DNA from 2 places in the Thermanaeromonas sp. C210 genome. Region 1 is predicted to be linked to the other one. Evidence: riboswitches for the same ligand, from Rfam matches in the RefSeq annotation. Region 1 holds a riboswitch; the other holds the start of a gene.
The links. A riboswitch is a leader RNA that binds a small molecule or an ion and turns the genes downstream of it on or off. The one in region 1 is predicted to bind cyclic di-GMP.

Region 1 (7,007 bases):
CAGCCTCCTATCCCAATTAGATAAATTGAAGGGCGGAAACGCCCTGGGGCTCAATGAGAACAATACGAGTTTTTCCTTTACCATCAACGGTCAGGAATTTACCGTCGATGCCGCAACGGACAGCCTGAACACTATTATCGCCAAAGTCAACGCCACCAAGGAAGCCGGAGTGACCATGTTCTACGATCCCGTGGCCGACAAGGTGGCTATTGCCACCACTTACACCGGCGACCGGAATCCGGCTGGCGACCCGGATGGCGATGCTGAAATACAGCTCGACGGCGCTTTTTTGACGGAGGTCTTATTCCTCAATGAAGCCAATGAGCAAGGCGGGACCGACGCCAAGTTTAGCATAAACGGATTGGAACTTACCAGCCATACCAATTCCTACACGGTAAACGGGGTTACCTTCAACTTCACCGGTATCACCGCGGGGGGCCTCAACGGAACGGCTACTACGGTCACCGTGGACTACGATGTGGATGCCGCGGTGAAGGCCATCAAGGACTTCGTGGACAAATACAACGAGGTCATCGCCCTAATCAACGCCAAGCTCAACGAGGCTCGTTATCCCGACTACCGGCCCCTTACGGAAACCGAAATAGAGGAAGGCAAGCTGACGGAAAAGCAGATCGATCAGTGGCAGGCCAAGGCCAGGAGCGGGATCTTGAAAAACGACCCCCTCCTCAGGAGTGTGCTGGATTCCATGCGGAGGGTCCTGGGCGGGGTGGTGGAAGGTTTAAACGAAGAAGTTACGGTAACGGTAGGTGGCCAGAAGCAGGACGTGGCGGCCGACAGGTTGAGCGTCATAGGCATAACTACCGGACCCTACACGGAAAACGGCAAGCTTTACCTGGATGAAGGCCGCCTGCGGGAGGCCCTGGAGTCCAATCCCGAGGCGGTGATGGCCCTCTTTACCAGGACCCGGGATGAGAACGGCAACGAGCTGCCGGCTGCCCGGCAGGGTATCGCCCAGCAACTGTATGAAGCCATAAATAAGGGCATCGAGCGCATAACCTCCCAGGCCGGCACGGCGGGGGCCCTGGTGGATAACAGCTACATCGGCCGGCTCCTCCGGGAATACGACCGTCGCCTGGAAGATTACGAAGAAAGGCTGGCCCGCCTGGAAGACCGTTACTGGAGGCAGTTTACCGCCCTGGAGACGGCCATAAACCGCATGAATATGCAGAGCATGTGGCTGGCCCAGAACTTTATGTCCGGAGGGCAGTAGGCCGCAACGGGCCTGCACGTTGGCGTATCCCCACTTTTTTGCAGGAGAGGCCTGCCTTGGCTTGAAAGCGAGCGACTAAACCCGAGCGGTTGCCAAACTTCACGAAGACGAAAAGCGGAGGCGGACCCGAGGCCATGGACGGCCGAGGCTGGCAACTGATACAGGATGTCGAATTTGCCGGGAAGTCCGCCGGAGCTTGAGACTGAGTGGTAGTTTGGCCCGCGAGGGTTTTCGGAGCGAGCGAAAGCCAAGCAGACCTATGCTCGAAAGTGGGGAAACGTCAGGCCTGCACCCGGGTGAAGAGTTTAATCATATACACCGGCAGGAGAGAAAGCCCGTGAAGAGCGAGCTGCGCAGGCTGGGGGAACAAAGAAAAATCTTATGGCAGCGGTACTATGCCCTCGTGGCCGAACAACACCGCCTGTTGACCCTCGGCAGCCTTGAGGAGCTGGGAGCCGTCCTGGACCGCAAAGACGAAGTTATAGGAGAACTGGAAGAGCTGGAGAAAAGGTGGGAATATTTGCGCGAGGGCCAGGCACCCGGTGACGGGGATTATTCCGGGGAACTGGAAGCCCTGGAGGGGGAAATTAGGGCCCTGGTGGAGCAGGTGGGGGAGACGGAGAGGGCTTCTTTAGAGGTGGCCGGGCGCCTCAGGGATCAAATCATGGACAAACTGGCGGAGGTGCAGCAGGCAAGGCAATTATTTACCGCTTACGGTGCTCCAGACTGCCCCGTGCAGGGGGCGTTCCTGGATAAGGCCCGTTGAGGCTCGAGGGCAATAAAAGTGCAATAAACAAGAAGCGGTGCAGGGGGGAGGTGTTGCCGTGCGCATCGAGGGTGTGGACCCGGTAATCATCGGCCAGGTTCAGGGACAAACCTCAAACCGGCAAGTACAGACGGCCAAGGGGATAAGGGTAAGCACCGAACGCAAAGAACACGAAGAGCGGGGGAACCTGGGAAGTTACCCTTATGAAAGGGTAGCCCAGGCGGTGGACCAGGTCAACAAGACGGTTGACGCCTTTAATATCAAGTTGCGCTTTGAACTCAACGAAGAGGACGGCGAATTGTACGTCTATATCATCGACGGGGAAGGGAAAGTCATCCGGAGGATACCTCCCCAGAACATACTGGAGGCGGCCTCCCGCATGCAGCAAGTGGTGGGGCTCATTATAGACGCCCTCATATAAAAGAGCCCGCCGGCGTGCCGGAGACGGGCGACAGAGGTTGGCCGGTCTGGGGAGGGGAAGGGCCGGCGCTGGGCGGCCGGACGGTCATGGCGCAGGCCTCTCATCAGGTATTCGGTGGGGAGTGAAGGAGATGGCCCTCAACAACCCTTATCAGGCCTATCGAACAAACCAGGTGTTTACCCTCTCCCGGGAAAAGCTGGTCCTTATGATGTACGATGGAGGGCTCAGGTTTTGCCGCCAGGGCCTGACAGCCTTAAAAGACAGGGATTACGGAAGAGCAAACGAGAACTTAATCCGTGCCCAGGAGATACTGGCGGAGCTCATGGCCGGTTTGAACTTTGAAGCCGGGGAGGTGGCCCGCCAGCTCTACCGGCTTTACGAGTTCATGCACTGGTACCTGGTCCAGGCCAACATAAACAAAAAGGCCGATATGGTAGAAGAGGTTATCGAACTGCTCCAGGGGTTGCGGGATGCCTGGGAAGAGGCAGTTAAGAAAGGCCAGAGTCGCAGTTCCGATACCCAGGCCGGCAACCTGAACCTGCAGGGCTAGCCGGCCAGGGAAGCGGGGTGCCGAGGGAGCTGCTCTAAGAGGGGGTTAGGACACCCCTTGACGGGAAGCAATACGGCCGGGGATTAAAGGAAGTTAGGGCTGCGCGTGGGATGGGAGGCGTCAGTAGTGGCCAGTCACATTGCCATCACCAAGCTGTCCAGCCGCGGGCAGATAGTGATACCCAAGGAGATCAGGGAACTACTGGCCTGGGAGGCGGGGGACCATGTGGCCGTTGAAGTTCAGGGGGACAAGGTGGTACTGCGCAGGCTCGTCCTGGACAGCTTTCTGGGGGAAGGCGCGGTGGAGAATAAAAGGGTTGGCAAAATAAAGGTGGAAGGCCGTAATCTCTCCTGAAGGCGCTTGACGGATGCGGCCTGTAAATGTTAAAACTTTGGTGTACTGAAAAAACGGGGAGGCACTACGCGGGCTTCCCTTTTTTGATGTTTGGGAGAGAGGGGGAAGATTATGGATCTGAAGGAAGAGATTGCTCGCGAAGTTGAAGAAGAGACGGGGATACCGGTGTCCGAGAGGGATATCGAGGGGATTATTTCCAGCCTTCTGGTGACGTCCCACTTTTGGGAGGTAGTGCAGAGGTCGCGCCTGCCCTTTAACGTGGTGGCCGCGTCCGTTGATCTGTTCCACCGGCGGGGCTGGGTAAAAATGGAGGGTGATGGCTCCCTTACCTTTACTGCCGCAGGAAAGGATATGGCGGTCAGGGAGGGAATAGAACCGGAGAAAGATTTTGTCTGCCCTGGCTGCCTGGGCCGGGGGGTGTCGTGGCAGGACCTGGAGGGATTATACCGGCGCTTCGTAGAAATTGCGGGGCGGCGTCCGGAGCCCATCAAAGAATACGATCAGGGCTTTGTGACGGCGGAAACCACGGTGAGCAGAATAGCCCTTATGGCGGACCGGGGGGACCTGGCGGGGAAACGGCTGCTGGTGTTGGGCGATGACGATCTCGTAAGCTTGGCCGCCGGGCTCTCGGGGATGCCCGAGGAAGTGGTCGTCCTGGAAATCGACGACCGGCTTATCGACTTCATTAACGAGGTGGCGGAGGAAAACCGGCTCCCGGTAAAGGCCCGGAGGTACGACTTTCGCCAAAAGCTGCCCGAGGAGTACGTAGGCTCCTTCCATACCTTTACTACCGATCCCCCGGAAACCCTGGAGGCACTCGAGGTCTGTTTAGGTCGGGGGCTTCTCAGCTTGAGGGGAGAAGGGTGTGCCGGCTATTTCGGCCTTACCCATGCGGAGTCTTCCCTCAGGAAATGGAATGAACTCCAGCAGCTTCTGGTGGGCAAATTTAAAGTCACCATCACCGACATTATCGAGGATTTCAACCACTACGTGAACTGGGATTACCTTCTTCCCAGCCTTAAGAAGACCTTTCCCTTCCTAAAGTTCCCCCCGCGCATCAATTGGTATCGTTCGGCCATGTACCGCATCCAGACCCTGGGACAAGTAGAGGGCCTAAGAAACGAGGCTGCTGAGTGCGAGCTGTACGTGGATAAAGAGGCCCTCATATACGGTTGAGGCCAAAATTTTTTACCTAAAATTTGGCGAACGGTGCAGGATTTTGCCAATAGATGTTGAATCTATCCAGTCAAACAGTAAGAGTTTTTTACTCCAGGAAGTTTATGTCAAGGGCAAGCTCTCCGAAAGGGGAAGCGCGCAAAGCCATGGGTCTACGGCCCCGGCTCCTTAAAGAAGCAAGGGGCTAAGATCGCCAGGCTGCCGTTCCTGGAGTGGGAGAAAAGGCCTGCCCTTGGGAGGAGCAGGCCTTTTTACTAAGGCGCCCTTCTTGGGGACCGTAGTCCCAGAGAAAATTAGGACGGTGGTCGGATACACATTTTACCAATTTCTTATTAAACTAAATTAGGCGGAGAAAGACGAAAAAAAAAGAAAAAGAGGGGATTTTAGGTGTTCATGACGCCTACCCTGCAGGTACTGGGCAAAGCCCTGGACGCTGCCGCCCTGCGGCAGCGAACTATTGCCCACAACATCGCCAATGTCAACACGCCGGGGTTCAAGCGTTATTACGTGACCTTTGAGGACGAACTACGGCGTGCTTTAAACGGCGGAGGTGGGTTGCCCCTCTACCGCACCCATCCCCGGCACCTTCCGCAGGACGCTCTTTCCCTGGAGCCGCGGGTCGAACAGGAGCGGACCACTTCCATGAGGGAAGACGGCAACAATGTGGACGTGGATCGGGAAATGGTGGAGCTGGTCATGAACACCCTCAACTACAACCTCCTGGTACACCAGCTAAACGGCCGCCTGGGGATGCTGCGGCATGTTATTAGCGAAGGGAGGCGATAGGGGTGGAACTTCTTCCCGCCCTGGCCATTAGCTCTTCGGGACTGACGGCAGAGCGTTTGCGCATTGATTTGATAGCCGGTAACCTGGCCAACATCAACACCACCCGCACGGCCGGGGGGGGTCCCTACCGCCGGCGGGTTGCCGTTTTTGCCGAGCGCCTGCAGGCGGCTATGGCCCCGCAAAGGACCCAATGGCCGGGTGGCGGCGTAAGGGTGGCGGCCATTGTGGAAGACAGCACGCCCCCAAGGCTGGTATACGACCCTTCCCATCCGGATGCGGACGCCCGGGGCTATGTGGCCTTCCCCAACATCAACGTGGTAAACGAGATGGTAGATCTGATTACCGCTGCGCGGGCCTATGAAGCTAATGCCACGGTTCTCAACGCCGCCAAAAGTATTTCCCTGAAGGCCTTGGAGATCGGCCGCGTATAATTGGGATAGAAGGCTTTACCGAGGAGAGGGGATGCACCCGTGTTATCCAGTCAAGTCTCCATGCTCATGCCCATGGCGGGAAAGCTCGTTCCCGGCGAGGAAGGCCCTGCCAGGTCCGGCGCAGCGCAGTTGGCGGCGTCCTTCGGCGAGATACTGGCCGCCAAATTAAGGGAGCTGGAAGAAAGCCAGAAACAGGCCGATAGGCTTACCTTCCAGTACTTGGCCGGGCAGGTGCAGGACCTCCACCAGGTGACCCTCGCCCTGGAAGAAGCTAGTTTATCCCTCCAGCTGGCGGTGCAGGTGCGCAATAAAGTGCTGGAAGCTTACCAGGAAATCTTCCGGATGCAGTTGTAAGGAGTTGGGGGATGAAGTTCCAGGACCTACCGCAAAAAGTGACCGGTTATTGGAGCAACCTTACACCCTCCAGGCGGTCGGCCCTGCTGGTGGTGGTCGTAGCAAGCCTGGTGGCCGGCACTTTATTTATCACGTGGTTAATAAGGCCTAAGTATGCACCCTTGTTTACCGGCCTCGACCAGCAAGATGCGGCCGCGGTGGTGGCCAAGCTGAAGGAGATGAACATCCCCTTTCAACTGGCCGATGAGGGGACCACCATCCTGGTGCCCCAGGACAGAGTCTACGAGACGCGCCTGGACCTGGCCAGCGCCGGTGTACTGGGCGGGCAGACCCTGGGCTTCGAGCTCTTCGACCAGAATAAACTGGGTATGACCGATTTTGAACGGCACATTAACTACCAGCGGGCCCTGCAGGGGGAGCTGCAGCGCACCATTACTTCCCTGGAAGAAGTGGAGGACGCCCGGGTTCACCTGGTGCTGCCCCAGCCGAGCGTATTCCTGGAGGAGCAGGCCCCGCCCTCGGCCTCCATCGTCTTGAAGCTAAAACCCCTGGCCCGTCTCCGGCCCGAGCAGGTCCAGGGCATAATGCAGCTGGTGGCGGCCAGCGTAGAAGGTCTTAAACCGGAAAATGTGCATATCATTGATACCCAGGGCAATGTTTTGAGCGCGGGTTTGGCCGAGGGTGAAAGCGGCCCCATCACCGCCCAGCAGCAAAAGCAACAGGAGCTCAAGCAGGCCCTGGAAAAGGACCTCGAGCAGCGGATTCAAAACATGCTCACCAGGATTTTGGGTCCCGGGCAGGCCGTAGTGATGGTGAATGCGGAGCTTGATTTTAACCAGCAGGAAGTCTTCCGTAAGGAGTGGGGTGACGAGGGAGCCCTCCGCAGTGAGCAAGTTATAACCGAGCAGGGCACCGGCGGTGCGGCCGGCGGGCCGGCG
Region 2 (7,007 bases), on a different contig from region 1:
GCGATGGGCCGAGGAGGCCCTTCCTTGCCTAAAGTCGGCCGATGTGCTAAAATAGCGGTTGCATGGAGAGGGTCTTAGACGGGGGTGGATCGGGCCTGGTGGCCTGCCTGGACTTCAAATCCAGCCGGCGCGCGGGGTCGTCCCGGGCGCGGTGGGTTCGATTCCCACACACTCCCGCCAACCTTATACAATCCTACGGAGGTGAAAGCCTTGACCATTACCAAGGATATGAGCATTACTGAAGTGGTAAGCAAGTATCCCCAGACCGTGCCCGTGTTTATGGAGCACGGCATGGGTTGCCTGGGTTGTGCTGCAGCCCGGTTTGAAAATATCGAACAGGGGGCTATGGCCCACGGCATAGATGTGGATAAACTAATTGAAGACCTGAATAAGGCCGTACAAGGGAAATAAAAATAAAGATAGCGCGCAAAAGGGAACTATGGCGGAGAAAGCAGGAATCGCTCTTTATGTCGATAAAGGATCCGCATAAAGGGCGATTTTTTATTAGGGGTGCTTACGGGAGGTTTTTTCTCCATGGCGTGCACATATGACCGCCTCTTCTGCCAGTTAATAGGCGTACTAGCTACAGTGCTGGATATGGAGGACGATCATAAACTATACCATGCCTGGCGAGTGGCCCTCCTGGCCCGGGAACTGAGTCGGAACCTCCTGCCCGGGCGGGAGCGGGATGTCTTTTACGCCGGGCTGCTGCACGACCTGGGGGGTATCGGTCTACCGGATCACATTGTACACCGGGCTTTACAGCCCGGGGCCAAGGATGATCCGGAAATCCGCCTGCACCCCGAGCGCGGCGCAGCCATAGTGTCCCACCTTCCAGGCGTGGGCCTCAAACTCCGACCCCTGGTGGCCCAACACCACGAGCACTGGGACGGCTCGGGCTACCCCCGGGGTCTCAAGGAGGACCAGATCGACACGGGCGCTCTGATACTAAACCTCAGCGACGTCCTGGACCTCCAACTGCGCAGCTCCTCCAGCCGCGCCTGGGGGGACATCCGGCCGCGAATAGAGCAGCTGGCAGGCAAGGCCTATCCCGTTGAACTATGGCGGGAGGCGGACCGCATTCTCTCCGACGGATTCTGGGAGCGCGTGGCCGAGGATGAAGCCTTGGAACAGCAAATTGCCGCGGCCATGACGGAACTCCCTCCGGCCGGATGGGAGGAAGATCCTCCCCTCACGTCCACCATCTCCCTCTTTGCCCGGATTATCGATGCCAAGCATGCATACACGGGGGGCCACTCCCAGCGGGTAGCAGCCTACGCGGTGAAGCTGGCCGCCGCTCTGAAAATGGGGGAAGAGGATAGGCAAAAAGTGGAGATAGCAGGCCTCCTCCACGACTTCGGCAAGGTTGCCGTTCCCCGGGCGGTCCTGGATAAGGCGGGACCCTTAGATCCCAAAGAGTGGGAAATCGTCAAGAAGCACCCGGCACGCACTATAGACCTGCTAAGCCAGGTCGTCTACCTCAAAGAAATAGCCCCCCTGGCGGGCCTCCACCACGAGCGCTATGACGGCAGGGGCTATCCCTACGGGCTAAAGGGGCCCGACATCCCCCTGGGGGCCCGTCTCATTGCTGTGGCCGACGCCTTTGACGCCATGACTTCGCCCCGGCCCTATCAGCCCACCCGGTCCGCTGGTGAAGCCTTGGAAGCCCTGGAGCGTGGAGCGGGACGGCAGTTTGATCCGGGAGTCATAGCCGTGGCCCACGTCCTCCTGGACGGGCAAAATCCTAACTAACCGGGGAGTTGAGGGAATTGCACCGCCTGGCACGCCGGCTAACAGTCCGGGTCGCCGCCCTGGCCCTGGGGTATTCCTTCCTGGCCTTCCTGATCATCCGCTACAGCCTCTGGTACCAATGGATGGAAGGCATGCCCATACTGCCGCCAGGCACCGCCCCATATACCCTAAAGCTGCTGGAGAGCGGTTTCTTTAAGCTCGCCCTGGGAGGACTGATCCTCCTAACCTGCGGCACCTACCTGGTGGCCCGCAGCCTCCTGGGTCCCTTGGGGGACATGCTCCCCGCCACCCGGCGGATTGCTTCCGGTGATCTGGAGCAGCGCCTGGAGGTGCTGACCAATGATGAATTAGGCCTCCTGGCCCGCCATCTGAATGAAATGGTAGACCGGCTCCGCAGCAATATACGAGAAATTTCCAACGAACGTAATAAAGTGAGAGCCATCCTGGCCAGCCTTACTGATGCCGTGGTGGCCGTGGACCAGGTGGGGCGGGTGATGCTGTGCAACCCGGCGGCGGAGGCTCTCTTGGAGAAAAAGGAGCACGAGATGCAGCAAAAGTATCTCCTGGAGATCATCCGCAATCACGAACTGGACCGGCTGGCCAAGGAGATCCTGGATAAAGGTAAGCCGGCGGAGGCCGAAGTAAGGCTCTTTCCTACCAGCGCCGGCCTTTTCCGCGTCCACGGAGCCCCCATCCTGGGGGAGCGGGGCCGCATTGTGGGAGCCGTCCTTTCCCTGCGGGATATAACCGAGATCCGGCGTCTGGAGCAGATGCGCAGCGAATTCGTGGCCAATGTTTCCCATGAACTGCGCACGCCCCTCACTTCCATCCGGGGCTTTGTGGAAACCCTCCTGGAGGGGGCCCTGGCCGATGAGAAGACCAGCCGCCGCTTCCTGGGGATTATCAATAGCGAAGCCCAGCGCCTGCAGCGCCTCATCGAGGACCTCTTAACCCTTTCCCGGGTGGAACACCGCAGGCCGGAACCGGTGGGGATGGGGGCCTCGCTGCCCCAGGCCGTCGCAAGGGTAATGGAGGTGGTAAGGCCTTTAGCTGAAGAAAGGGGAGTGAGTCTCAAGACAGACCTTCCCCCCGACCTCCCCCTGCTGAGGCTTCCGGAACACTTCCTGGACCAAATCCTCCTCAATCTGTTGGATAATGCCATCAAGTACACTCCGGAGGGGGGTTCGGTAACGGTGACGGCCTCCCGGGAAGGTTCGCGGGCCCGGGTACAGGTGAGGGATACGGGGATAGGTATTCCCGCCGAGAGCCTGCCGCGGATCTTCGAACGATTCTACCGGGTAGACAAGGCGCGGTCCCGGGCCATGGGAGGGACGGGCCTGGGTCTGGCCATCGTGAAGCATATGGTGGAAGCCTACGGGGGCACGGTGGGGGTGGAAAGCCAGGTGGGGAAGGGCAGCACCTTTCATTTTGTAGTTCCCCTAATGAGGAGGATGGAAGGGGGATGAGTTAGATGCCCGCAAAAAATAAAGATGAACAAGAGCGGAGGAAGGTGTACCGGCGCGTAGTAGACGTCAAAGGGAGGGTTACCCTGCCGGCGGAAATGCGGCAACAACTGGGAATACGGACCGGAGAGGAAGTGGAGTTCGTCGTCCGGGAGGAGGGAGAGTGGTGCTTGCGCAAAAGCCAGCCCCAAAGGATCTGCGGCGTGTGTGGGTGCACGGTAAACCTCATCATCCTGGGGGGGGAGGCCTTGTGCCGGCGCTGTGCCCTCCAGTATGTCCAAACCCTGGCGCGGGAACTGGATCTGCAAGTGGTGGGAATAGGTGGGAATTCTCCCAGGGGGTAGGATTCGGGAGGGCGGTGTCGAATAAGTAAATATATGGTACAACAATAAATAATTTCGTCGAAAAAAGTGAGCTGCCTCAGGGTAAACCTGTCGAAAGGCAGGGGCACAAAGCCATGGGTCTAAGGCTCCCGCTGGGGGGCTATGATCGCCAGGCTGCCGGCTCGCAAGGAAGGAGTGCCTTGCCTGGGAGCAAGGTTTATTTTGTTTGAGCCGTTACCGGGGGCGCCTTTTTAGGAAGGAATGTCGTGGTAAGTGCTGGAAGACACCGTCGTTACTCTGCTACAGCGCCTGTATTACCACTCGCGGCTTACTTACCGCCACAGTGTCCACGTGGCGGCCATCAGCTATCAATTGGCGCAGGAGTTAGGACTTCCAAAAGCCCAGGTGCGTCAAACCTTTTGGGGAGCTCTGGTACATGACGTAGGCAAGCTTACCATTGACCGTAGCATCCTGCATAAGAAGGGGCCCCTGACCGAAGACGAATGGCAAAAGATGTATGAGCATCCCCGGGAAGGCTGCCGGCTGCTCCCCGAGGGAGACGACTGGCAAGCCATTAGGGAGATGGTCCTTTATCACCACGAAAAGTGGGATGGGAGCGGCTACAGCGGCCTCTGTAAGGGGGAAATACCCCTGGGAGCCAGGATTATAGCCCTGGCCGATGCGTTGGATGCCATGACGTCGAGCCGCCCTTACCAGAAGAAGCGCGAACTGGCGGCTGCCTTACAAGAAGTAAAGGAGTGCAGCGGCAGCCAGTTCGATCCCCAACTGGTCGAAGCCCTCTTCTCCTTAACAATGCATCTTTTAAAAGGACAGCGACGGCCTACGCCCTCCAAAATTAATGAAATCTTAAAGAGAACAACATGGACTTTTAACAGTAATGAATTATAATTTCAATTAAAGGATAAACCACTTACCCGCCAGCCCTTTAGTAAAGCGTCCTCTGACCTCCTTTTTATATATACTTACTTGCCCAGAGGTTATCTGGGCCATTTTTTTTAAGAAAAACAATAGAAGGCCGCCCTCAAAACTTAAATGGCGGCCTTCCTTCTAAAGAGCCCATAAGGACCTTCGCTCCGGCTACGACAAATCCTTACGTAGCCCGAGGCAGTCTTTCGACTACCCCAGACCATTACAGGACTCACCGTAGCCTTGACTCGATAATCAGGGATACCTTAGAAGCCGACCCGGATCTCTCGACCAGGCGCCGACCTCCAGCCCACTAACTAATGCCTAGAAGCCTGCGGCACCCCTGACTATCTTAGCTCGACCGGCGGTGATCCTTGCAGACCTGCCGGCAATCCTTGGACTGCCGGCAAGCCCTGACGGACCTACCGGCGATCTGCCCGCCGGCTGGTACCGAGCCCCCGGGACCCGGTACCAACCTTTGGCCGAAGGTTACCGAGCCTCACTCTGGAGACCCGGCAACCCTCTGGGCTCGGCCCTTACGGACCCTGACACTACTATTATGGCCCCGCGGCCTGCGAATTATTTATGAACGCGCGATCTATTTCGCTGATAAAGCCCGGTTTTTTTTAGAAGGATTTTGCAAAGACAAGGGGCCTATCTTGCGTTATACTTTATTTGGAGGGCGACGGGAAAGAACAGGAAGGGGTAGGTAGAGGTGTACTGCGAAGCGGATCTCCACACCCACACCGTGGCCAGCGGCCATGCGTACAGTACGGTCAAAGAGCTGGCCGAAGCGGCGGCTGATAAAGGTTTAAAGCTCATCGCCATCACTGACCACGGCCTCCGCATGCCGGGCGGTCCCCACGAGTATTATTTCCATAATATTACAGCACTGCCGCGCAAGCTGGGAGAAGTAGAAATTTTGAGGGGGGTAGAGGCTAATATCATCGATGAAGAGGGCCACTTGGATGTACCGGAAGGGATCCTCGAAAGGCTGGATATCGTCCTGGCCGGCTTCCATTCCGGGGTCGGTTTCGATGGACGCTCCCAGGAAGAATACACCCGGGCGGCCCTGGCGGCCCTCAGCCACCCCCTGGTCCATATCCTAGTTCATCCCGGCAATCCGGATTTCCCCATAGACCTGGAGGCAGTGGCCAAAGCTGCGGCTGCCAACAATAAGGCTTTGGAGTTCAACAATAATTCCTTTTTGGTCAGCCGTCCGGGCAGCCTGCCGCGCTGCCAGCAACTGGGCCGGCTGGCCAAACAGTACAGAGCCCCGGTGGTCATATCCAGCGATGCCCATATCCATACGGCCGTGGGGAATTTCGTCCGGGCCTGGCAGGTGGTTAGGGGGGCGGGTATCGGCGAGGACCAGATAATCAACCTGACGGCCGGCCGCGTCAAGGAGTACCTTGGCTGGCACCGCCGCCGCTCCCGGGCTGGGAGGTCCTAGCCCCTTAAGACGGGGGTGAGCCCCATGAAGACCAGGGTGCGCTTCGTTTGTCAGGCCTGTGGTTACGAGAGCGCGAGCTGGCTCGGACGCTGTCCGGTCTGCGGAGCCTGGGACTCCCTGACCAGGGAAGTAGAAGGGGCCGCAAGGCTTTCTTCTTCCCACGCCGGGGAGAACACCTCCCCGGTCCTGCTGGCGGACGCGCCGGAAATAGGGGCCGAGAGACTCCAGTCTGATGTAAGGGAGTGGGACCGCGTCCTGGGCGGGGGGCTGGTGCCGGGATCATTAATCCTGGTAGGGGGGGCTCCAGGCATTGGTAAGAGCACCCTTTTGCTTCAGCTGGCCCATTCTCTGGCCGAAAGGTATGGGGCGGTGCTGTACGTTTCCGGCGAAGAATCTCCAGGCCAGACCCGCCTCCGGGCCCAGCGCCTGGGCGCCCTGTCCCGGCGGATCTATTTGCTGGCCGAAACCAACGTGCAGACCATCCTGCAGCAGGTGGAAGCCCTGGAACCGGTGGTCGTCATCGTGGACTCCATCCAGACGGTTTTCTTGCCCGACCTCCCTGCTGCGGCCGGCAGCCTGTCCCAGGTGCGGGAGAGCGCGGCCGCCTTTCTGCGCGCGGCCAAGAAGGGTGGGCCGGCGGCCATCCTGGTAGGGCACATCACCAAGGACGGTTTTCTGGCCGGGCCCAAAGTGCTGGAACATCTGGTGGATTGCGTCCTCTACTTGGAAGGGGAAGGAATGCAGGCCTACCGGCTGCTGCGGGCGGCCAAGAACCGTTTCGGTTCCACCAACGAGGTGGGAGTATTTGCTATGACTTCCCAGGGGCTCAAGGAGGTGCCCAATCCGTCGGAGACTCTGCTGGCAGAGCGTCCCCACGGGGTGGCCGGTTCAGTGGTAACGGCTTGCCTGGAAGGGACGCGTCCCCTCCTCCTGGAAATCCAGGCCCTGGTCAGCCGCACCAGCTTCGGCCACCCCCGGAGACTGTCTACCGGTCTGGATTACAACCGGGCCCTGCTCCTCATGGCCGTGCTGGAGAAGAGGGGCCACCTGCCCCTCGGTACCCATGATGTCTACCTAAACGTCGCTGGC

Region 2: another riboswitch for cyclic di-GMP. It lies ahead of TAMC210_RS07320 (HD-GYP domain-containing protein); the one in region 1 lies ahead of flgB (flagellar basal body rod protein FlgB).

Annotation. Positions count from the first base shown of each region.
Region 1 covers NZ_BLWF01000004.1:415,467-422,473, reverse strand. Annotated here, with positions in the region: gene fliD (flagellar filament capping protein FliD) at 1-1,231, shown strand, start outside; gene TAMC210_RS12445 (hypothetical protein) at 1,569-1,997, shown strand; gene TAMC210_RS12440 (flagellar protein FlaG) at 2,056-2,418, shown strand; gene fliS (flagellar export chaperone FliS) at 2,549-2,968, shown strand; gene TAMC210_RS12430 (AbrB/MazE/SpoVT family DNA-binding domain-containing protein) at 3,095-3,322, shown strand; gene TAMC210_RS12425 (bis-aminopropyl spermidine synthase family protein) at 3,434-4,498, shown strand; cyclic di-GMP riboswitch class I at 4,601-4,704, shown strand; gene flgB (flagellar basal body rod protein FlgB) at 4,892-5,284, shown strand; gene flgC (flagellar basal body rod protein FlgC) at 5,287-5,715, shown strand; gene fliE (flagellar hook-basal body complex protein FliE) at 5,755-6,069, shown strand; gene fliF (flagellar basal-body MS-ring/collar protein FliF) at 6,081-7,007, shown strand, end outside.
Region 2 covers NZ_BLWF01000002.1:633,461-640,467, forward strand. Annotated here, with positions in the region: tRNA gene TAMC210_RS07295 (tRNA-Sec) at 81-180, shown strand; gene TAMC210_RS07300 (DUF1858 domain-containing protein) at 211-411, shown strand; gene TAMC210_RS07305 (HD-GYP domain-containing protein) at 535-1,752, shown strand; gene pnpS (two-component system histidine kinase PnpS) at 1,770-3,218, shown strand; gene TAMC210_RS07315 (AbrB/MazE/SpoVT family DNA-binding domain-containing protein) at 3,224-3,559, shown strand; cyclic di-GMP riboswitch class I at 3,630-3,720, shown strand; gene TAMC210_RS07320 (HD-GYP domain-containing protein) at 3,812-4,447, shown strand; gene TAMC210_RS07325 (phosphatase) at 5,181-5,918, shown strand; gene radA (DNA repair protein RadA) at 5,943-7,007, shown strand, end outside.